One region of the Streptomyces syringium genome, then DNA from elsewhere that is predicted to be linked to it. Evidence: riboswitches for the same ligand, from Rfam matches in the RefSeq annotation. Region 1 holds a riboswitch; each other region holds the start of a gene.
The links. Region 1 has a riboswitch for cyclic di-AMP ahead of JO379_RS03945 (C40 family peptidase). Riboswitches for the same ligand answer to the same signal wherever they lie in the genome.

Region 1 (7,853 bases):
TACACCGGAGCCGCCCTGCTGCCCGTCGACCTCGACGCCCCCGACGAACGGCTGCGCACCCTCGTCGCCGCGGCCCGCGCCCGGCACGCCGTCGTCCCCTCCCGCGCCGACGCCACCGGGCTGCGCACCCGCTGCGGCACCGAGCTGTTCTGGGCCGCCACCGACGAAGCGGCCACCGGCGCGGGAGCCGACGGCGGCCCCGTCGCGGACATCGCGCCGGGCTTGCTTGCCTACGTCCTCTTCACCTCCGGCTCGACCGGCACGCCCAAGCCCGTCGCCGTCACCCACGCCGCCCTCACCCACCAGGCCACGGCGCTCGCCGGACGGTACGCCCTGACGGCCGACGACCGGGTGCTGCAGTTCGCGGCCCCCGCCTTCGACGTGTCACTGGAGGAGGCCGTACCCACCTGGTGCACCGGCGGCGCCGCCGTGTTCGTCGAGGACAACGTCCTCTCGCCCGCCGAACTGGAGCCGTTCCTCGCCGACCACCGCGTCACGCTCGTCAACCTGCCCACCCCCTACTGGGCGCAGTGGGCCCGGGACGTCGAGCGGCGCCCCCGGCCCCTGCCCCGGGCGCTGCGCCAGGTGGTGATCGGCAGCGACGCCGGCCGGATCGCCGACCTGGTCCGCTGGTTCGCCGCCGGCGGCCCCCCGGTCATCAGCTCCTACGGGCTGACCGAGACGACGATCACCGCCACCACCTACGAGCCGCACCCCGCGGCACTCGCCGGGCGCCCGGGCGACGAGGTGATCCCCATCGGCGTACCGCTGCCGGGTGCCCGCGCCTACGTCCTGGACGGCGAACTGCGCGAGGCCGCCCCGGACGTGGCCGGCGAGCTGTACATCGGGGGCGGCTGCCTGGCCCGCGGCTACCACGGCCGGCCGGGCCCGACGGCCGAGCGGTTCGTCGCCGACCCCTTCACCACCGAGCACGGCGCGCGCATGTACCGGACCGGGGACCGCGTCCGGCGCGGCGCCGACGGGACGCTCGCGTTCCTCGGCCGCTCCGACGACCAGGTCAAGATCCGCGGGCACCGGGTGGAGCTCAAGGAGGTCGAAGCGGCCGTCGCGGCGCACCCCGCGGTCGAGGAGGTGGTGGCCCGCGCCCTGCGCGACCGGGACGAACCGCAGCTGGCCGCCTACGTCGTGGCCGCCCCCGGCACGACCGTGGAGCCCGACGACATCCGCCGATTCCTCGGTGACAGAGTGCCCGGCTACCTCGTACCGTCCCATGTCGTCGTGCTGGCCGAACTGCCGCGCACCCCCGGCGGCAAGCTCGACCCGCGCGCCCTGCCGGATCCCGCGCGGACAGCGGACCGGCCGCTCGCCACCGCCTCGTCCCGCTAGACCGACGACCCACAGTTAAGGAAAACCCAGGTGTCCGTCTCCACCGCGGAACTCGCCGCGCCCGACCGCCGGCGCCGCCGCGACTTCCGGCTGTTCATGTCCTCCCACATCTGCAATGAACTGGGCAGCAGCATCACCTACGTCGCGCTCCCGCTGATGGCCGTGCTCACCCTGCACGCCTCGCCCTGGGAGGTCGGCCTGCTGGCCGCCGCGGAACAGGCGGCCGCGCTGGTGCTCGGACTGCCCGCCGGGGCATGGGTCGACCGGATGCGCCGCCGCAACGTGATGATCGCCGCGGACGCGGTGCGCGTCGTGCTGTTCACCGCCGTCCCCCTCGCGTATCTGCTGGACCTGCACTCCATGCCCCTGCTCTACACCGTGGCACTGCTGATGGGCTGCGCCCGGCTCTTCGGCGATGTCGCGGACCAGAGCTATCTGCCCACGCTGGTCGGGGACTCCGAGCTGATCAACGGGAACTCCAAGCTGGAGACGGTCCGTTCCGCCGCCGAGCTCGGCGGCCCCGGCATCGCCGGATTCATGGTCCAGGCCTTCGGCGCGGCCGGGACGATAGCCGGCCAGGCCGTCACCTCGCTGGCCTCCGTGATCCTCCTCGGCCGCATCGGCGCCCGCGAGGAGCAGCCCGCCGCCGCCCGCAAGGGCGGGCTGCTCACGGACATCCGCGAGGGCCTGTCCTACGTCCTGGGCCACCGGACCCTGCGGCTCATCGCCCTCAACACCGCGGCGACCAACCTCTTCCTCAGCGCGACCATCACCCTCGAGGTCCTCTTCCTGAGCCGGACCGTCGGACTGCCGGCCGCGGCGGTCGGCTGGGTGCTCGCCGTGTCCACGATCGGTGCGATGCTCGGCGCGCTCGTCGTCGGCCGGCTCTCCAAGGCCATCGGCGCGGCCCGGCTCACCTGGCTGTCCCTGCTCGCCACCGCGCCGTTCGGACTGCTGCTGCCGCTGGCGGAGAAGGACTGGCGGATCGGGCTGTTCATCCTCGGCGCGGTGGTCCAGTCGGCCGGCATCACCCTCTACAACATCTGCCAGGTGACGTACCGCCAGACGGAGTGCCCGCCGCACCTGCTCGGCCGGATGACGGCCACCATGCGCTTCCTGGTCCAGGGCGTCCTCCCGCTGAGCGGTCTGCTGGCGGGTGCCCTCGGCGCGCTCATCGGCGTCCGGGAGACGCTGTGGATCTTCGCGGCCGGACTGGTGCTCGCCCCGCTGGTGCTGCTGTGCTCGCCGCTGCGCACGATGCGTGACTTCGAGCCGACTTCGCTCTCCTCGGAGCCGGTGGAAGCGGCATAAGAGAGCGTGATCGAGCAAGAGTGCGGTCATTTCAGGTCGGGCGTGCCTGGCTGCCCGCCCGTCACGACAGTGGCCCGAACCCGTCGGTCTCCGACGGGTTCGGGCCACCCGTACGTCCGCCCCGGAAAGCCGCGCGCTACCGCTGCGGTGTGAACCTCACCGGCAGGGCGAGCAGCCCGCGCAGCGCCATGCTGGGCCGCCAGGAAAGCGCGGCGGGGTCGACGTCGAAGGCGAGGTCCGGGCAGCGCTCCAGCAGCGCCTTGAGGGCGATGGCCGCCTCCATCCGGGCGAGCGGGGCGCCGATGCAGTGGTGGACACCGTGACCGAAGGCGAGGTGCCCACGGGCCTCGCGGCGGATGTCGAAGCGGTCGGGGTCGGGGAAGTGCCGGGGATCGCGGGCCGCCGCGGCGAGCACGACGATCACCGGTTCCCTGGCGGGGACGGTGGTGCCGCCGATCTCCACCGGCTCGGCGGTGTAGCGGAAGGCGCACCGCTCCACCGGGCAGCCGTAGCGGAGCATCTCCTCGATCGCGCCGTCGAGCAGGGACCAGTCGGCGCGCAGTGCCGCCAGCTGGTCGGGGTGGCGCAGCAGCTCGTGGACGCCGCTGGAGATGAGGTTGACGGTGGTCTCGTGGCCGGCGACGAGCAGGACGAAGGCCATGCCCAGCAGTTCGTCGGGTGAGAGCCGGTCGCCGTCGTCGTCCGTGGCGGTGGTCAGGGCACTGAGGAGATCGTCGCCGGGCGACTGCCGCTTGGCCTCGATGAGCGAGACGAAGTACGCGGTCATCGCCTGGGCCGCGGCACCGGCGGCTTCCGGGCTGCTGGGGAGGACGACCTCGTTGGACCACTCACGGAACGCCGCGCGGTCGCCGACGGGCACCCCGAGCAGCTCACAGATGACCGTCAGCGGCAGTGGCAGCGCGAAGGACTCCACGAGGTCGGCGCGGCCGAGCGGCAGCATCGCGTCCAGGAGTTCGCCGGTCCACCGCGAGATGCGCGGGCGCAGCTCCTCGATGCGGCGCGGGGTGAACTCCTTGGCGACGAACTTGCGCAGGCGCGTGTGGTGCGGCGGGTCGACCTGGAGCATGTTCAGCCCGATCGCGTAGCCGCCGTCGTCCTCCCAGTCCGGCGAGTAGCGGATGTCGTTGCGCAGCCGGGGGTCCGTCAGGGCGGCCCGGGCCTCGTCGTTGCCGACGATCAGCCAGGACTCGCGCCCGTCGGGGGTCCGCACCCGATGGACGGGCCCCCGCTCCCGCAGGCTCGCGTAGAGCGGATGCGGGTCCTTGGCGAAGTCCGTGCCGGCGGGCGTGAGGTCCTCGAGCGTTGGCGTGGACACAAGCGTTCCCTTCGTCGTCTCCGGGGCATGACCGGAGCCCAAGTGGGGATGGGCCCCCAGTTGACGGACCGACCGTAGCACTAAGTGGGGAGCCGTCCACACTTTGGGTCGCGCGAAGGATCCGCCGTCGTCGCCGTCGAACGCGAGGGGTTGCGGTCGCTCATCACCCGTCAGTCCGCCCTGGTCGCGGATAATGCGGAGGCTGCCATTCAGTCGTCGGGCGGGGTGGCCGGCGGAACCGCCGGGTGTGCACCCCGGGCCGTTCTTCCGGTGCTCGACGGGATTCGGCCGCGACCGCCGGTAACTCCCTTGATATCCAGCCGCTTTCAGGCTCCGCCCGACACTGATTTCCGCTGTGCGGGGGCTGTTGACGGAGGTTCGGGCGGGGCGAAATCAGCCGCCGGTTCCTCGAGTCGACGCGAAGTGAACAAGTTCACAGAAGGCCGTTTGGGCTCTGATTTTGAGCGGTCGATGATGCAGGATCTCTGCTCGAACACAAGAACCCGTCACAGAGGCGGGCGACCCGGGCGGACGCCGAGTCCTGCCGCCGTCCGGGTGCAGATTCAGATCAAGGATCGGCAGGAGCGGGAGACCCAAGCACGACGAACCACGATGGCAGTGGTTCTTGGGGTGAAGCCACGTATGTGGCCGGGCAACTTTGTCAGCCCGAACCCGACAGGTCACCTTTCGTAGGCGGATGACGAAGGGCTTTGGCATGTCTGCGTTCCCTGGCATACCCGCACTGCTTTCCCGGGCCGGAACCGCATCGGTTCTGACCGCAGCCACCGTCACCGCGTCGATGCTGATCCCGACACTGGCAACCGACGCACAGGCGGCGACTCCGGGAACGAAGGCGCTGCAGATCGCGGCCTCCAAGAAGGGGTCGCCGTATCAGTACGGCGCCACCGGTCCGAACCGTTTCGACTGCTCGGGCCTGACGCTGTACGCCTTCAAGAAGGCGGGTAAGGCGCTGCCGCGCACCGCGGCTTCGCAGTACAACAAGACCAGGCACCTTTCGGCCGGCTCACGACAGCCGGGCGACCTGGTGTTCTTCCACTCGGGCAGCAACGTCTACCACGTGGGGATCTACGCCGGGAAGAATCAGATCTGGCACTCTCCGAAGCCGGGCAAGTCCGTGCGGCTGGAGAAGATCTGGACGAACAGTGTCTGGTACGGCCGCGTCAAGTAGCCCTTGAGGCTGTTCAAAAGCCCGCCCGGACGCTCTTGTGGGGGCAATGTCCGGGCGGGCTGACGGCTGCGGAGGCACCGCTGCGCGCAGCACGCTACCAGCCGAATCCGAAACGCCCGGGCGCCGTCACCCCATTGGCCGCCCCGGAAGTGCGCCGCGCGTGCGTGCGCAATGGCCCGCCCTGTCTCCCGGGCGGTCGGTGGCCCTTTGACGGTTGCCTTTCGATGGTGTCGCCCATGGTCCGGCTGGCTCAAATGAGTGAATGTCCGGAACTTCTTAAATCGACCGGAGTTACTCAGGTCGCTTCCTTGTGAGGGGCGCTAATCGATCGAAAGGCATGGACGTGCTCAAGAAGGTACTCGCCACGACCGCGATGACGGTTTCCGCGGTCGGCGCCATCACCGCTCCCGCGATGGCGATCGGCAACGACAACGGTGACGTCGCCAATGGCAACGCCGCGAAGACCGGTTACGGCAACACCAAGACCGGCGGCAAGCAGAGCCCGCAGATGAGCCTGATCCAGGGCACGCTCAACAAGCCGTGCCTGGGTATCGGCAAGATCGGTGTCCAGTCCCTCATCGCGCTGCTCAACATCGGTGTCCAGGACATCCCGATCCTCACCTCGCAGCAGCAGCAGCAGTGCACCGACAACTCCACGATCAGCGACGGGGACGACCAGCTGTCGCACATCCTGGACGAGATCCCGATCCTCACGGGCAACGGTTCCGGGAACAGCGCGCACGACGGGCACTGACGGCCCAGAGCCTTGGCGTTCATCCCCCTGTTCCGGATATGCGGGATCCGGAACAGGGGGATTCCCGTGCGCCGACGCAATTGATCACCTCAGTTCACTTCTTGTTGATGTACTGTCAACTCTGCGCTTTTATGGTCCGGGAGACCAGGCCTCGCCGCCGGTCGGTGACGAGGCACCCCCCAAGTCCCCTGGAGTGACCGTGGAACGTCGCACCTTCCTGCGCGCGGCCGTCGTCGGCACCTCGGCCGCCGCCCTCGGCGGCTCACTGTGGAGCGCCGCCTACGCGAGCCCGGCCCAGCCGGGCGCCGGACCCTACGGACCGCTCGGCGCCGCCGACGGCAATGGTCTCCGGCTGCCGAAGGGTTTCAGTGCCCGGATCGTCGCCCGGTCCGGACAGAAGGTCTCCGGCACCTCCTACACCTGGCACAACGCCCCGGACGGCGGCGCCTGTTACGCCGACGGCACCGGCTGGATCTACGTCTCCAACTCGGAGATCAACCCCTCCGGAGGAGCGAGCGCGCTGCGCTTCGATGCCGCCGGAACCGTCGTCGCGGCGTACCGCGTGCTCTCCGGCACCCGCCAGAACTGCGCGGGCGGCAGGACGCCGTGGAACACCTGGCTGTCCTGCGAGGAGGTCGACCGCGGCTACGTCTACGAGACCGACCCGTGGGGCGTGAAGGCGGCGGTGCGGCGCGACGCGATGGGCCGCTTCAAGCACGAAGCGGCCGCCGCCGACCCGGTCCGCAAGGTCGTCTATCTGACCGAGGACGTCACCGACGGTTGCTTCTACCGCTTCACCCCCACCACCTGGGGTGATCTCTCGGCCGGGAAGCTCGAGGTGCTCACCATGGGCTCCGGGACCTCGGGGCCCGTCACCTGGGGGGCCGTCCCCGACCCGTCCGGCGCCCGCACGGCCACCCGCAACCAGGTCGCCGGGGCCAAGCGCTTCAACGGCGGCGAAGGCTGCTACTACGCCGACGACACCTGCTGGTTCACCACCAAGGGCGACAACCGTGTCTGGCAGTACAACGCGGCGGCCGGAACCATCGAACTCGCCTACGACGACTCGCTGGTGAGCGGCAGCGCACCGCTCACCGGAGTGGACAACGTCACCGGCACGTCCTCCGGCGACCTCTTCGTCGCCGAGGACGGCGGCACCATGGAGATCTGCCTCATCACCCCGGACGACATCGTCACCCCCTTCCTGCGGATCGACGGCCAGTCCGGCTCCGAGATCACCGGGCCGGCCTTCTCGCCGGACGGCAGACGGCTGTACTTCTCCAGCCAGCGGGGCACGACGGGAAGCTCCTCCGGCGGCATCACCTACGAGGTGACGGGCCCGTTCCGCGCGTAGCCCGCCGGGTGCGTCGTCCCAGCCGGGACCGACAGCAGCGCCGCGGCTTCCGCGTCGCTCAGGGGGTCAGCCCGTGCTCACGGCACGCCTGGTTCCACCGCTCGGCGGCTTCCTTCGTCCGCAGTCTCGTACGGCGCGCCTCCGCCGCGTGCAGCCGGTGGTACGCCGGGAACATCTGCCGCACCCGCAAGGACAGTTGGAGGTCGGCGGGGATGATCCTGCGCAGCACGTAGAAGGGGGCGGGCGCGGTGAAGTAGCGGGGCTCGGGGTGGTGGGGGTCGTCGGGCTCGGCGGGGTCCTCGTGGAAGAGCGCCGCCGTGCACCCCCGCGCGTACACCGCGGGCAGCACCGCACGGTGCGCGGCGGCCACCACCGGCAGCAGCGGTGCGGGCGGGCCGGGGAAGGCCACGACCAGCCCCGGGTGCTCGGGCGATTCCCGCTGGGAGGCCCGGTCGAACCACGCCAGATAGCCGACCAGCGCCCGGGCCACCGCGCGCGGCGCCGTGTGCCCGGCCACGCGCAGCTCCGCGTAGTGCATGACGCCGGCCCGCAACGCCCCCCG
Region 2 (7,853 bases), 4.9 Mb from region 1:
TCACTCGATCGAATGATTCGGATGACCTCGTCGATGTCGATGAGGGCCACCAGCAGGCCCTCGACCAGGTGCAGCCGGTCCTGGCGCTTGCCGCGGCGGAACTCGCTGCGACGGCGCACGACCTCGAAGCGGTGGTCGACATAGACCTCCAGCAGCTCCTTGAGGCCCAGCGTCAACGGCTGGCCGTCCACCAGCGCGACGTTGTTGATGCCGAAGGACTCCTCCATCGGCGTCAGCTTGTAGAGCTGCTCGAGCACGGCCTCCGGGTTGAAGCCGTTCTTCACCTCGATGACCAGGCGCAGACCGTGGGAGCGGTCGGTGAGGTCCTTGACGTCGGCGATGCCCTGGAGCTTCTTCGAGCCGACCAGGTCCTTGATCTTGGCGATCACCTTTTCCGGACCCACCGTGAAGGGGAGTTCGGTCACGACGATGCCCTTGCGGCGGGCCGTCACATTCTCCACGGCGACGGTCGCACGGATCTTGAAGGTGCCGCGGCCGGTCTCGTAGGCGTCCCGGATGCCGCTCAGCCCGACGATCCGGCCGCCCGTGGGCAGGTCCGGACCCGGGACGAACCGCATCAGGGTGTCGAGGTCGGCGCCCGGGTGCTTGATCAGGTGCCGGGCGGCGGCGACGACCTCGCCCAGATTGTGCGGCGGCATGTTCGTCGCCATGCCGACCGCGATGCCGGTCGCGCCGTTGACCAGAAGGTTCGGATAGGCGGCCGGGAGGGCCACCGGCTCCTGCTCGCTGCCGTCGTAATTCGGCGTGAAGTCGACGGTGTCCTCGTCGATCGACTCCGTCATCAGCGACGTCGTCGCCGCCATGCGGGCCTCGGTGTACCGCATCGCGGCGGGCGGGTCGTCATTGCCCAGCGAACCGAAGTTGCCGTGCCCGTCGACCAGCGGCACCCGCATGGAGAACGGCTGCGCCATGCGGACCAGGGCGTCGTAGATGGACGCGTCGCCGTGCGGGTGGAGCTTGCCCATCACCTCGCCGACGACGCGGGCGCACTTCACGTACGAACGCTCGGGGCGCAGCCCCATGTCGTTCATCTGGAACAGGATGCGGCGCTGGACGGGCTTCAGCCCGTCCCGGGCATCGGGCAGAGCGCGCGAGTAGATGACCGAGTAGGCGTACTCGAGGAAGGAGCCCTGCATCTCGTCGACGACGTCGATGTCGAGGATGCGCTCCTCGAAGTCGTCCGGCGGCGGGGTCTTCGTGCTGCGGCGGGCCATCGCGGCTGCGGCTCCTTCGATCGATTGCCGAGGTGGGGGGTCTGACGCCGACCATTGTGGACCGCGCCACTGACAACGCCGACCGCGACCCGTCCGTAAGAGCGCACCGTGACGGGAACTTCGCCAGATGTCAGCGCGCTTGCATACAGTGACAGAACTGTTCATCACGCTAGTCGCCGCGGCGGACGCCGCGAGGCGGGGCGAGATTTTTCCAGCGATCGAAGGGACGTACATGCCCATGGGTCACACGGCCACGCAACAGGCCGGTACCGGCGGCCTGACAGCGACCGAGCACCGCCTGGCCAACGGCCTGCGGGTGGTGCTCTCCGAGGACCATCTGACCCCGGTCGCCGCGGTCTGCCTCTGGTACGACGTCGGCTCGCGCCACGAAGTCAAGGGCCGTACCGGCCTCGCCCACCTCTTCGAGCACCTCATGTTCCAGGGCTCGGCGCAGGTCAAGGGCAACGGCCACTTCGAGCTGGTGCAGGGCGCGGGCGGCTCGCTCAACGGCACCACCAGCTTCGAGCGCACCAATTACTTCGAGACCATGCCGGCCCACCAGGTGGAGCTGGCCCTGTGGCTCGAGGCCGACCGGATGGGGTCGCTGCTGACCGCCCTCGACGAGGAGTCGATGGAGAACCAGCGCGACGTCGTCAAGAACGAGCGCCGCCAGCGCTACGACAACGTGCCCTACGGCACCGCGTTCGAGAAGCTGACGGCCATGGCCTACCCCGACGGCCACCCGTACCACCACACCCCGATCGGCTCGATGGCCGACCTGGACGCCGCCTCCCTGGAGGACGCGCGCGCCTTCTTCCGCACGTACTATGCGCCGGGCAACGCCGTCCTGTCGGTCGTCGGCGACATCGACACCGAGCAGACGCTCGCCTGGATCGAGAAGTACTTCGGCTCCATCCCCGCCCACGACGGCAAGCAGCCGCCGCGCGACGGCAGCCTTCCCGACGTCATCGGCGAGCAGCTGCGCGAGGTCGTGCGCGAGGAGGTCCCCTCCCGCGCCCTGATGGCCGCCTACCGTCTGCCGCACGACGGCACCCGTGAGGCCGACGCCGCCGACCTCGCCCTCACCGTCCTCGGCGGCGGCGAGTCCTCCCGGCTCCACAACCGCCTGGTCCGCCACGACCGCACCGCCGTCGCCGCCGGCTTCGGCCTGCTGCGGCTCGCCGGCGCCCCCTCGCTCGGCTGGCTGGACGTCAAGACGTCCGGCGGCGTCGAGGTCCCGGACATCGAGACCGCCGTCGACGAGGAGCTGGCCCGCTTCGCCGCCGAGGGGCCGACCCCGGAGGAGATGGAGCGCGCCCAGGCCCAGCTGGAGCGCGAGTGGCTGGACCGGCTCGCCACGGTCAGCGGCCGCGCGGACGAACTGTGCCGCTACGCGGTCCTGTTCGGCGACCCGCAGCTCGCCCTCAGCGCGGTCGACCGGGTCCTGGACATCACCGCCGAGGAGGTGCGGGAGGTCGCCGCGGCCCGGCTGCGCCCCGACAACCGCGCCGTGCTGGTGTACGAGCCGACCGCCCCCGAGGCCGACGAGAACGCAGGAAACGCAACGGAAAGCGAGACGGCCCAGTGAGCGACGCCGCACCCGCGAGCAGCACGCGGACCGCAGGCCCTTCGATGGACTTCCACCCCCGGCCGCAGCCCGGCGAGGCCACCCCGTGGGCCTTCCCGGCCCCCGAGCGCGGTGAGCTGCCCAACGGCCTCACCGTGCTGCGCTGCCACCGCCCCGGCCAGCAGGTCGTCGCCGTCGAGATCAACCTCGCGGCGCCCCTGGACGCCGAGCCGCAGGGGCTCGACGGCGTCGCCACGATCATGGCGCGCGCCCTGTCCGAGGGCACCGACCGGCACACCGCCGAGGAGTTCACGGCCGAGCTGGAGCGCTGCGGGGCCACCCTCGACGCGCACGCCGACCACCCCGGCGTCCGGGTCTCGCTGGAGGTCCCCGCTTCCCGGCTGCCCAAGGCGCTCGGTCTGCTCGCCGACGCCCTGCGCGCCCCCGCGTTCCCCGACGGCGAGGTCGAGCGCCTCGTCCGCAACCGGCTGGACGAGATCCCGCACGAGCTGGCCAACCCCGCCCGCCGGGCCGCCGTGGCGCTCTCCAAGGAGCTCTTCCCCGCCGAGTCGCGGATGTCCCGCCCCCGCCAGGGCACCGAGGAGACCGTCGAGCGCATCGACGCCGCCGCCGTCCGCGCCTTCTACGAGGCGCACGTCCGCCCCGCCACGGCGACCGCCGTGGTCGTCGGCGACTTCACCGGTGTCGACCTCGACAAGGCGCTGGCCGAGTCCCTCGGCGCGTGGACCGGCTCCGCAGCCGAGCCCCGGCCCGTACCGCCGATCACCGCGGACGACTCCGGCCGCGTCGTGATCGTCGACCGCCCCGGCGCGGTGCAGACCCAGCTCCTCATCGGCCGGATCGGCGGCGACCGGCACGACCGCGTCTGGCCCGCCCAGGTGCTCGGCACGTACTGCCTCGGCGGCACCCTCACCTCCCGCCTGGACCGCGTCCTGCGCGAGGAGAAGGGCTACACCTACGGTGTGCGCTCCTTCGGCCAGGTGCTCCGCTCGGCGCCCGACGGCACCGGCGCCGCGATGCTCGCCATCAGCGGCTCCGTCGACACCGCGTCCACCGGACCGGCGCTGGCCGACCTGTGGACCGTGCTGCGCACCCTGGCCGCCGAGGGGCTGACCGACGCCGAGCGCGACGTCGCCGTGCAGAACCTCGTGGGCGTCGCCCCGCTCAAGTACGAGACGGCCGCCGCCGTCGCGGGCACGCTCGCCGACCAGGTCGAGCAGCACCTCCCGGACGACTTCCAGGCGCACCTGTACGAGCGCCTCGCGGAGACGGGCACCGTGGAGGCCACCGCGGCCGTCGTGAGCGCGTTCCCGGCCGACCGCCTCGTGACGGTCCTCGTCGGTGACGCCGCGGAGATCCTGGAGCCCGTCAAGGCACTGGGCATCGGAGCGGTGACGGTCGTCCAGGGCTGACGGCACGTCGGAGCGGTGACCGGTCGCGGCCGGGTGCGGTCGGCAGCGCCCGCACGGGACGGCCAACTGGTCAGCAGATAAGCGCATAAGGGAGGCACGCGGGGCCAACGGGGCTCGCGTGCCTCCCTTATGTCCGTTTTGAAGGAGAGGTTGCACGTCTGGAGTGTGGCGTACGACACAAAACCTCGGTTCTGTTTGTCGATCGAAACGCACCCCGATTAGCGTCAGTCCGGCTGACCGTCAGATGTGAGTCGCATCCGCGGCACCGGTCAGTCATCGCCGAGTCCCCAATGGCGCGAGCCAGGGGAGCCGGGGACCCACAGTCCCTGGGGTGAATCGGGTCCCTTCCCGGAGGGAGCCGTAGGAGACCTTCCTGCTCCGAACCCGTCAGCTAACCCGGTAGGCGAGAAGGAAGGAAAGGAATGGCCACACCCATGGCGTTCATAGGTGCCACTGGCAAGCATCGTCGTCCGAGCCGCGCCGTCCGCGTGAGCGCGAACGTGGCGGGCATCGCCACGCTCACCGCCACCGGTGTGGTCGCCGGCTTCGCCGCTCCGGCGATCGCCGCCACCGACGACGCCCCGCGCGTCCAGGACACCGGCCTCACCCAGGCCGTCGTCATGGGTGACGAGACCGCCGACCGGATCGACGCCCAGGCCGACACCCAGCAGAGCGCCGCCTACGAGGCCGAGGCGCGGCTGAAGGCGGAGGCCGACGCGAAGCAGAAGGCCGCGGACGCCAAGCAGCGCGCGGACGAGGCCAAGCGCAAGGCCGAGGCCGAGCGCGCCGAGAAGGAGCGCGCCGCCCGCGACGAGGAGCGCAAGCGTCTCAACGCCTACGTCTCCCCGATCGACGGCAGTTACGTCTCCACCTCCTACAAGGCCTCCAGCGGCCTGTGGTCCTCCGGCAGCCACACCGGCGTCGACTTCCACGCCGCCGAGGGCTCGACGGTGCAGTCCGTGGGCGCCGGCACCGTCGTCGAGGCGGGCTGGGGCGGCGCGTACGGCAACAACGTCGTCATCAAGCACAACGACGGCACCTACACGCAGTACGGCCACCTCTCCTCGATCAGCGTCAGCGCCGGCCAGACGGTCACCGCGGGGCAGCAGATCGGCATCTCCGGCTCCACGGGCAACGTCACCGGCCCGCACCTGCACTTCGAGGCCCGTACGGGTGCCGACTACGGCTCCGACATCGACCCCGTCGCCTACCTGCGCGCGCACGGCGTCAGCGTCTGACCGTCGCCTCCGGGGCGCAAGTCCCGCACTCATCTTTCGCGAAGGCCCCGGCTCCGGCCGGGGCCTTCGCGTTGGCCGGACGCGTCGACCAGGCGTATCCACCGGCCCGTTGGCCAAAAAATAGCCATGGATTCCGGTCTCCCATCGGAAATCCCCGGCTATTGCCATAGAGTCGCCGAACAGACGTCAATCGGCCGCGTTTCGCGGGGATTAAGGCGGAGGTTCACCGATGTGGGGCCCCACGTGACCGGCAATGGCGACGCAGTGCGAGAAGGCGGCCGCATTTCCGCGCACGCCGTGTGCGCGGCGATCCGCGACGACATCGTCTCCGGGGCCCACCCGCCCGGCAGCCGGCTCATCGAGGAGTTACTGGCCCGTCGTTACGGCGTCTCCCGGGTGCCGGTGCGCGAAGCCCTGCGCACCCTCGCCTCCGAAGGGTTCGTGACCACCCGCCGGCACGCCGGGGCGTGCGTCGCCGAACCCAGTGAGCGGGAAGCCGCCGATCTCCTCGACGTCCGGGCCCTGCTGGAGCCGCTCGGTGCCGCACGCGCCGCGCAGCGCCGCACGGAGGCCCATCTGAAGGTGCTGCGCGGACTGGTCAGGCTCGGGCAGGAGCGCGCCCGGGGCGGCCGTACGGCGGAACTGCGCCCGCTGGGCGACTGGTTCGACGAGACCCTCGCCCAGGCCTCCGGCAGCCCCAGCCTCGCCGCTCTGCTGACCCAGCTACGACTGAAGATCGCCTGGGTCTACGCACCGGAGACCCCGCTGCGGCCCGTCGAGGTCTGGGACGCCCACGGGGCCCTCGTCGACGCCGTCGCCCGGGGCGACGCGGAGCGGGCCCGGGCGCTGGCCGAGGCACGGGCCGGCCGGCCGCCGGGTGAATACCGACTGCGCCGGGCGGTGCGTGTGGGGCGGGCCGGGCGAGTGAGAAATCCGAAACAATCCGTAAACACGGTGAGCGCTCGCTCTTAACAAGAATCCGCTATTCAAGGCGCCGCCGAGGGCGCGGGGCCGGTATTTCCGGGTGCGGCTTCAGGCCTCATATGCCCGCGCAAAACAAACGGGTCCGTGCAAACGAAAAGCGGGGCCGCGACGGCCTCAATCGGCCGCCGCGGCCCCGCCGGGCGCGATGCGCGGTGAATCAGACGGTCTCCGGGAGCTCCTCGAGCCCCTCGGCGACCAGCTTGGCCAGACGGTCGAGCGCGGCCTCGGCGCCTTCCGCCTCGGTGGCGAGGACGATCTCCTCGCCGCCCTGGGCGCCCAGGCCCAGCACGGCCAGCATCGACGCGGCGTTGACGGGGCTGCCGTCGGCCTTGGCGATCGTCACGGGGACGCCGGCGGCCGTCGCCGCACGGACGAAGATCGACGCGGGACGGGCGTGCAGGCCCTCGGCCCAGCCGACGTTGACGCGGCGCTCAACCATGGTGTTGCCCTTCAAGTCGCTATTGGTTGTCTAGACCAGTGTCTCACGGGGGTGGCGGTGCTCCGGTGTGGTGCTCCCCACGACACCTCGGGCGACACCTCGCACGACACCCCGGACGAACGTCCGGCCGCCTCCCGGGTGACAACCGCCCCCGCGCCCTTGCCGCAAGGGGGGTGAGCCGGGACCGTTGTCGGTCCCCGGTCGTACGCTGACCCCATGCAGACGCCGTCCGAGCACGCGTACCCGACCCACTGGGAAGCCGACGTCGTGCTGCGCGACGGCGGCACCGCCCAGGTCCGCCCCATCACCCCCGACGACGCGGGCCGCCTGGTCAGCTTCTACGAACAGGTGTCGGACGAGTCGAAGTACTACCGCTTCTTCGCGCCCTACCCCCGGCTCTCCGACCGGGACGTGCACCGATTCACCCACCACGACTACGTCGACCGGGTGGGCCTGGCCGCCACCGTCGGGGGCGAGTTCATCGCCACCGTCCGCTACGACCGCATCGACGCCCGGGGCATGCCCGCCACCGCCCCCGCCGACGAGGCCGAGGTCGCCTTCCTCGTCCAGGACGCCCACCAGGGCCGCGGTGTCGCCTCCGCCCTGCTCGAACACGTCGCGGCCGTCGCCCGCGAGCGCTCCATCCGGCGCTTCGCCGCCGAGGTGCTGCCCGCCAACACCAAGATGATCAAGGTGTTCACGGACGCGGGGTACACCCAGAAGCGCAGCTTCGAGGACGGCGTCGTCCGTCTCGAGCTGGACCTCGAACCCACCGACCGGTCCCTCGCCGTCCAGCGGGCCCGCGAGCAGCGCGCCGAGGCCCGCTCCGTCCAGCGCCTCCTGGCCCCCGGCTCCGTCGCCGTCATCGGCACGGGCCGCGAGCCGGGCGGCATGGGCCGCACCGTCCTGCGCAATGTGCTGGCGGGCGGCTTCACGGGGCGCGCGCACGCGGTCAAC
Region 3 (7,853 bases), 350 kb from region 1:
CGCCGGTCTTGCGGCCGGCCACCAGCAGCAGGCCCAGCCCGACGCCCTTCAGCAACAGGACACGCTCACGGCCGGTGCGGCGCGTGACAGCGATGACGGCGCAGGCCAGAATCACCCACAGCGCGCCGTTGCCGAACATCATCTTGGCGTCGACCGCCCACCGCACCAAAAAGAAGGCGATGTCGATACCGACCGCGGCACCGGCCGCGATGAACCGCTCCCGCCAGGTGAGCACCACCATCATCAGCGCCATGCTGGCGTACAGCAGCGGCCCGGATTTGGGGGCGAGCACCACCTCTTTCACCTGGTTGGTCATCGGCCCCGGCAGGCCGTAGCCCCGTGCGGCGATCTCCAGCGCGATGAGGAATCCGAGGCCCACCACAACCACCGTGGCCCACAGGATCACCCGTGGTTGGCGCCACGGGACGGACGCAATTCTTCGGTTTATTCGCGAGAAAAACCGTGATGCTATAGATATCAATTGTTTGGCCGATGTGTTAGACGTTAGCTAAATAAAGCGACCCTTCGCGCCGGATACCATGATTTTCCGGTGAAGGACGGGCGATGACGGCAATCGTCGTGAGCTCGAACATGCTATCGGAGCGCTGTGGGGCGGCTTCGCCGGTCACGGCCCGCCCGGCGGCTCGGCGTCGCGATCAAGGATTTCGACCGGCGCGCGAGCCGAGAACTCCGAAGACGTGCGCCTCAGCCGGCGGCCAGCGTGCGGTCGAGAAGGGGAAGCAGACGGTCCCAGTGGCGCCGCAGCCCGGAGGGGTCGAACGCGTCGGTGTCGGCCATGGTGAAACCGTGCAGGGTGCCGGGGTAGACCTCGGTGGTGTGCGTGACACCCGCGGCGTCCAGGGCCTGGCGGAGCTCGCCGATGGTCTGGGGCGTCATGTCGTTCTCCGCGAGACCGAGGTGGACCTCGGCGGCGAGCTCGGGGATGTCGCGGTGCGGGCTGTCCGGCGCGTCGGTGACCAGGAAGCCGGGGTGGAATCCGGCGACGGCGGCCACCCGGCCGGGGTGGGCCGTCGCGGTGCGCATCGCCAAGGCGGCGCCCATGCAGTAGCCGATCACGGCGACCGGTCCGGCACCCACCTCGGGCTGGGCGGTGAGGAATCCGAGGTAGGCGTCGGCATCGCGCAGGACACGCTCGGAGGTGTGCGCCTTGACCAAGGGCATCAGCCGCTCGAAGACCGCCGGCCGGACCTCTTCCCCGATGTGCCCGGGAAGTTCGATCACCGGCGCCGGGCCGTGCCGGTAGTAGAGGTTGGGGACGAGCACGTAGTACCCGTGCCCGGCCAGCTCGCGGGCCATCTCCTCCAGCACGGGCCGCACGCCGAAGGCGTCCGGGTACAGCAGCACCCCCGGGTGCCGCCCGCCACCGTCGGGAAAAGCGGCGAAAGCGTCGGCCTGGCCGTCCGCGGTGGGAATCTGCAGAGACTTGGTGGGCATGGCGGATCATCCTTCCTTGCCCCGATGCCCGCGCACAAGGGTTGAGTCAACGACGGGCCGGGGCCCACCACCCCGGCACCGCCGCGCTCACGCCCAGAGCGAAACCACGTCCGATCCGTTGCCGCGCCGAGCCGCGCTGAGCCATGCTCATCCGAACGATCTGTACGTCCTGTACATTTTTTACGGACGAGGAGTGCCACCATGCACCGACCCACGGCCCGCTATGTCCTGCCCGAGTTCACGGAGCGCACGAGCACCGGCGCCCGCACGATGGACCCGTACTCCAAGCTGCTGTCCGAGCGCATCGTCTTTCTGGGCACGCAGATCGACGACACCTGCGCCGGCGATGTGATCGCACAGCTCATGTACCTCGAACACGCGGCGCCCGAGCGGGACATCTCGCTCTACATCAACTCCCCCGGCGGCTCCTTCCCCGCCATGTGCGCCATCTACGACACGATGCGCTACATCGGCTGCGACGTGGAGACGATCTGCCTGGGCCAGGCCGCCTCGTCCGCCGCCGTGCTGCTCACCGCCGGCACCCCGGGCAAGCGACTGGCGCTGCCGAACGCGCGCGTCCTCATTCATCAGCCGTCCCTCAGCGAACCGGTCCAGGGCCAGCCCTCCGATCTGGAGATCCAGGCGGGGGAGATGTCGCGCATGCGGGACACGCTGACGGAGATGCTGGTGCGGCACACGGGGCAGAGCGTGGAGCGGGTCGACCGGGACATCGAGCGGGACACCGTCTTCGACGCCGCGGCCGCGGTGGCGTACGGGCTCGTCGACCGGCTCACCTCCAGCCGCAAGGGCCCGGGCGTGCCGCTCGGCGCGAGGTGAGCCGCGATGTGGCCGCCCCAACTGCCACCCCTGCCCGCCCTGACCCGCGCCGAGGGCGAATTGGTGGACCGGTATCTGGAAGTACTGGATCTTCTGGGCCGGATCAACCCGGCCCGCGCGCATGACACGTACGCCGGACTACGGGCGGCGCAGGCTCTGGTGGTCGCGGCGACGGGGCTGCGCGAGGCGTTGACGCTCATGCACGAGCGAGGCGAACGCGAGGTGCACACCGGAACACTCGCGCGGGCGATGCTGGTCCTGGACGGGGAGCGGCGGGCCGCACGGGTCACCATGCCGCCGAACACGCCGGGCTGATGAGCCCGGACGCGCGCCGGAACGACCGGCCGGGCGACACCTCAACGCGATCTCCCGCAGACAGCGGACCCTGCGTAGACATCGCGCAGTGATCGATCCGAGCCGCGCGCGCACGAGGCGATCACGGAGATCAACTCGCCGCAGGTGAACGGCTCAACAGGGTTGAGCGGTGGGCGTCAAACCGTCCGGTGTCCACCCGAACACGCCAGAGGTGACCAGGCTCACATATCACCGGATCCTCTCGGAATCCGTGCCGCGGCTGCGCCAAGATCCAGGCGACGACAAGACCCCGCCACCGCGGCGGGGCGGTCCGGGCGGACGCCGAATCCTGCCGCCGCCCGGATGACTGGTCGACACGAGTGCATCGGCAGGAGTGGAGGACCCGAGTACGGCGGGACGACCGGCACCACTGGCCGTCCCTTGGGGTGAAGCCGCCTCGGCGGCCGGGCATCTTCGCCTGCCCGAACCCGACAGGTCATCCTTCATAGGCGGCAGACGAAGGGTTGCGTATGGCCGCGCACAAACGACCAACGAAGTTCTCCAGGGCCAAGGCCGCCTCGGCCCTCACCCTCGCAGCCGTCGGCGCCTCGGTGCTGGTGCCCGGCGGTTCGCCCGACGCCGAGGCCGCGAACGTCTCCACCCTCGCCCTGCGGATAGCGGAATCGAAGCAGGGCGCTCCCTACCAGTGGGGCGCGACGGGACCGTACAGCTTCGACTGCTCGGGGCTGACGCAGTACTCGTACAAGCGGGTCGGCAAAAAGCTGCCCCGTACCGCCGCCGCCCAGTACAACCGCGCCCGCCATGTGCCCGGCTCCGCCCGCCAACGCGGGGACCTGGTGTTCTTCCACTCCGCCGGCGGCGTCTATCACGTGGGCATCTACGTCGGGAACGGCAGGATCCTGCATGCTCCCAAGACCGGCGCGGTCGTCCGCCACGAGCGGATCTGGACCAGAAGCGTCAGCTACGGCCGCGTGAACTGAAAGCGCCGACGGTGGCGTGCCGCGACGGCCGCCCCCGCCACCGTCCTCGCCTCCCTGTGCGCCGACACGGCAAAGGGTGTGTTCCCACCCGCCGACGGCGGACACGACTGTGGTGCCGCGGCCCCTCGTTCGCGACGGGGGCCGCCGGCCCCGACCGGGCACACGGTCGCCTTCACCGGCAGCGATCCGGAACGGGTAAGGGCGCGCCTGCCCGCCGGTGACCTGCCCGAGCCGCTCGACCCGCCTTGTCCGCGAGCACCGTGCGATCACCGTGCGAGCCCCTGGGCCGGGTGGTGGACCCCTCGGCCTTCTCGAGGCCACGGGGCCCACCGCCCGGCCCACAGCCGCGCGGGGCGGTCAGGGTACGGGCACCGTCCAGGGCAGACAGATCCAGACCGTCTTGCCGCCGTCGGCCGTCGGGGTGACCGACAGTCTGCCGCCGCGCTCGGCGGTCAGACAGCGGATGATGACCATGCCGCGGCCGTTGTCCTGCTGGACGGCGGCGGGCAGCCTTCTCGGATAGCGGGGGTGACTGTCCGTGACGCCGATGCGCAGCTGCTCCTCCCGGTCGAGCCGGACGTCCACGGTGAAGGTGGGCGACTGGCCGCGGGTGTGCTGCACGGCGTTGGTGGCGAGTTCGGAGACGATCAGCCGAACCGTGTCGGCGTCCTCGGTGCCGTCCGCCAGCCCCCATTCCGCCAGTACACGCGCGACATAGCGGCGCGCGTCGGACACCGAGGCGGGGGCGCTCGGCAGGGTTACGGTTGCTTCCTGGTGATCCGCCATGGCGCTGTCCCTTTCCTACCGAGGCCGGGCTCCGACGCGTGACGCAGGGCACTGACGCGGTGACGTCGGGAGCGGTCTCGGACGGCTCTTCGTCACAGAGTGCCACCGTCGGCGTCCGAGAGTGAGCGATCCACCGGAAAATGCATATATCTGTCGCTCGAAGCGGTGAACTCTGCCGGGAGCGACCACATTTGGGTGGCGCACTCGTCTATTGACACTGACGTATGGATGTGGACGTGTTCACCTTGGCCGAAAGGGAATACCCATGCGCTACGGACCCGCGGTGCGTCGACGCAAGCTCGGCGCGGAGCTGCGCCGCCAGCGTGAACTGGCCGCGCTGACCAGCCGGGAGGCGGCGTGCGCGGTGGGCTGGCACCAGTCGAAGGTGAGCCGGATCGAGACGGGCTGCAGTGGCGTGAAGCCCTCGGACGTCGCCCTGTTGCTGGATGCCTACCAGGTGACCGACCCGGAACTGCGTGCGCTGCTGGGGGCGCTGTGCGGCGCGGGGTCGGCGGATCCGGGTGAGGGCGCGGGGGCTCGGCGGGGTTGGTGGTACGCCTACCGCGACCGGCTGCCGCCCGCCTATCTCGATTTCATCAGCCTGGAGTCCGAGGCCTCCCACCTGCGCACTTTGGAGACCACGGTGGTGCCGGGGCTGTTGCAGACGCCGGAGTACGCGCGCGCGGTGACCCGCGCGGCGCTGAACGACCCGCCCCCGGAGCAGGTCGAGGAGTTGGTGCGGGTGCGGATGGCCCGCCAGTCGGTGCTGCGGGGCGAGCGTCCACTGGAGTTGTGCGCGGTGCTCGACGAGGCGGTACTGCGTCATGAGGTCGGCGGCCGGGAGGTGATGGCGGGGCAGTTACGGCACCTGGTGACCACGGGGCACATGCGGCACGTGCGACTGCATGTGCTGCCGTTCTCCGCGGGCAGCCATATCGGCATCACCGGCCCTTTCGTTATTTTCTCATTTCCGCGCATTGCAGATCTGGATGTGGTGGTTCTCGACCACTTGACGAGTAGCCTCTATCTGGAGCGGAAAGAAGACCTCCGGGCGTACGGTTCCGCTTTCGCCACCCTGCGGACCCGCGCCCTCTCGCATGAGAACTCGTTGGATTACATCGCCGGGCTCCATGACGGCGTGTGAGGAGGCACCATGCCCGCAATGCCTCGCTATGTCCCTTCCCCCTCTGCCCTGCGTGCCGCGAGGTGGCGGCGCAGCAGCTACAGCACCGGAATGAACAACTGCGTCGAAACGGCCCCGCTCGGCCCGGACCTGCTGGCCGTACGGGACTCCAAGCGCACGGCCGGACCCGTCCTGTCGTTCTCGCCCGCCGCGTGGTCCTCGTTCGTGGGAGACCTCCGCGGCGGTGGCCTCGGCCGCCGCCGCGGGGCCGGGGCGGCCGATGGGGCCACCGCCACCAGGAGTTGAGCGTCAGGCGGCCGGTGCGGTCCGCAGGACCGTGCCGGCCGCCTCCTCGATCTGCCGGTCCGTGAGGTCCGCGCGCGCCGTCAGCCGCAGCCGCGAGACGCCGTCGGGCACGGACGGGGGGCGGAAGCAGCCGACCGCGAGCCCGGCGGCGCGGCAGTCGGCCGCCCATCGCACGGCGGCCTCCGGTGAAGGGGCCCGGACGGACACCACCGCCGCGTCGGGCCGTACCGCCGTCAGCCCCGCCGCCGTCAGCCTCCGGTGCAGCTCGGTGGCGACGTGCCGCACCCGGGCCGCGCGCCCCGGTTCGCGGCGCAGCACCGCAAGGCTCGCGAGCGCGCCGCCCACCGCCGCCGGGGCGAGCCCGGTGTCGAAGATGAACGTCCGTGCGTGGCTGACGAGATGCCGGATGACGCGCGCGGGGCCTAGCACCGCGCCCCCCTGGCTGCCCAGCGACTTCGACAGGGTGACCGTGGCGACGACGTCCGCGTCCCCCGCCAGGCCCGCCGCGTGCACCGCGCCCCGGCCCCCTTCGCCGAGGACCCCGAGTCCGTGCGCGTCGTCCACCAGCAGCGCCGCGCCGTGCTCCCGGCAGGCCTCGGCGAGCGCGGCCAGCGGTGCGGCGTCGCCGTCCACGGAGAAGACGGAGTCGGTGACGGCGAGGGCCCGGCCCTCGTGCGCCCCCAGCGTCTTGCGGACCGCTTCCGCGTCGGCGTGCGGGACGACGGCCGTCTCGGCGCGGGCGAGCCGGCAGCCGTCGATGAGCGAGGCGTGGTTGCCGGCGTCGGAGACGACGAGCGGGACCGAAGGGGACGAACCGGACAGGTTCGGCGGGCCGCACAGGGCGGTGACCGCGGCGAGGTTCGCGGCGTACCCCGAGGAGAAGACGAGCGCCGCCTCGAATCCGCAGAACCCGGCGAGGCTCTCCTCCAGCCGGGTGTGCAGGGCGGTGGTGCCGGTCACCAGCCGGGAGCCGGTGGCCCCCGCGCCCCAGCGGCGGGCCGCGCCGGCGGCGGCCTCGGTGACCTCGGGGTGACGGGTGAGGCCCAGGTAGTCGTTCCCGGCCAGATCGACGAGCGGCGAGTCGGCCGGCCGCGGCCGTAGGGTCCGTACGAGCCCGGCGGCCAGCCGCCGCTCGTGCTCCGCGTCGATCCAGTCGAACGGATCCTGGGGCATCGGCCGTCCTTCGCGTTCTGTGGGGTTTGCATAGAACGTAGCCGCCGATGGCCCTGGTCAGGGTGTGGCAATACACACACATGAATCGGCCCCCGTTGTGCGATCTCTACCTTGGCCGGGAGTGCTGCCGTAGGCGAGGATCGGCGCCATGGACCTGCTGAACACGCTGGTGGACAAGGGGTTGCGGCGGGAGCTGCCGACCCGCGAAGAGGCGCTCGCCGTACTGGCGACCACCGATGACGACCTGCTCGATGTGGTGGCCGCGGCGGGCAAGGTGCGCCGCCGGTGGTTCGGACGGCGGGTGAAGCTGAACTACCTCGTCAACCTCAAGTCGGGGCTCTGCCCCGAGGACTGCTCGTACTGCTCGCAGCGGCTGGGCTCCAAGGCCGAGATCCTCAAGTACACCTGGCTCAAGCCGGACGACGCCTCGAAGGCGGCGGCCGCGGGCGTCGCCGGCGGTGCGAAGCGGGTCTGCCTGGTCGCCAGCGGGCGCGGCCCGACGGACCGGGACATCGACCGGGTCTCGAAGACCATCGAGGCGATCAAGGAGCAGAACGAGGACGTCGAGGTGTGCGCGTGCCTCGGGCTGCTGACCGACGGACAGGCCGAGCGGCTGCGGGCAGCCGGAGCCGACGCCTACAACCACAACCTCAACACCTCCGAGGCGACGTACGGCGACATCACCACCACCCACACCTTCGCCGACCGCGTCGACACCGTGCAGCAGGCCCAGGCGGCGGGGATGTCCGCCTGCTCCGGGCTGATCGCGGGCATGGGCGAGAGCGACGCGGACCTGGTGGACGTGGTCTTCGCGCTGCGCGAGCTGAACCCGGACTCGGTGCCGGTCAACTTCCTCATCCCCTTCGAGGGGACCCCGC

Region 2: another riboswitch for cyclic di-AMP. It lies ahead of JO379_RS25540 (M23 family metallopeptidase); the one in region 1 lies ahead of JO379_RS03945 (C40 family peptidase).
Region 3: another riboswitch for cyclic di-AMP. It lies ahead of JO379_RS05290 (C40 family peptidase); the one in region 1 lies ahead of JO379_RS03945 (C40 family peptidase).

What each region holds. Positions count from the first base shown of each region.
Region 1 covers NZ_JAGIOH010000001.1:854,208-862,060, reverse strand. Annotated here, with positions in the region: gene JO379_RS03960 (amino acid adenylation domain-containing protein) at 1-1,347, shown strand, start outside; gene JO379_RS03955 (MFS transporter) at 1,378-2,658, shown strand; gene JO379_RS03950 (cytochrome P450 family protein) at 2,795-3,994, opposite strand; cyclic di-AMP (ydaO/yuaA leader) riboswitch at 4,541-4,705, shown strand; gene JO379_RS03945 (C40 family peptidase) at 4,710-5,183, shown strand; gene JO379_RS03940 (rodlin) at 5,527-5,937, shown strand; gene JO379_RS03935 (alkaline phosphatase PhoX) at 6,137-7,291, shown strand; gene JO379_RS03930 (DUF6875 domain-containing protein) at 7,350-7,853, opposite strand, start outside.
Region 2 covers NZ_JAGIOH010000001.1:5,718,654-5,726,506, forward strand. Annotated here, with positions in the region: gene JO379_RS25525 (DNA gyrase/topoisomerase IV subunit A) at 1-1,235, opposite strand, end outside; gene JO379_RS25530 (M16 family metallopeptidase) at 1,468-2,823, shown strand; gene JO379_RS25535 (M16 family metallopeptidase) at 2,868-4,235, shown strand; cyclic di-AMP (ydaO/yuaA leader) riboswitch at 4,503-4,656, shown strand; gene JO379_RS25540 (M23 family metallopeptidase) at 4,670-5,473, shown strand; gene JO379_RS25545 (GntR family transcriptional regulator) at 5,717-6,445, shown strand; gene JO379_RS25550 (HPr family phosphocarrier protein) at 6,615-6,896, opposite strand; gene JO379_RS25555 (bifunctional acetate--CoA ligase family protein/GNAT family N-acetyltransferase) at 7,113-7,853, shown strand, end outside.
Region 3 covers NZ_JAGIOH010000001.1:1,203,907-1,211,759, forward strand. Annotated here, with positions in the region: gene JO379_RS05270 (phosphatase PAP2 family protein) at 1-436, opposite strand, end outside; gene JO379_RS05275 (dienelactone hydrolase family protein) at 706-1,455, opposite strand; gene JO379_RS05280 (ATP-dependent Clp protease proteolytic subunit) at 1,657-2,292, shown strand; gene JO379_RS05285 (hypothetical protein) at 2,299-2,607, shown strand; cyclic di-AMP (ydaO/yuaA leader) riboswitch at 2,927-3,112, shown strand; gene JO379_RS05290 (C40 family peptidase) at 3,117-3,587, shown strand; gene JO379_RS05295 (ATP-binding protein) at 3,945-4,373, opposite strand; gene JO379_RS05300 (helix-turn-helix domain-containing protein) at 4,639-5,517, shown strand; gene JO379_RS05305 (DUF397 domain-containing protein) at 5,527-5,802, shown strand; gene JO379_RS05310 (8-amino-7-oxononanoate synthase) at 5,806-6,975, opposite strand; gene bioB (biotin synthase BioB) at 7,124-7,853, shown strand, end outside.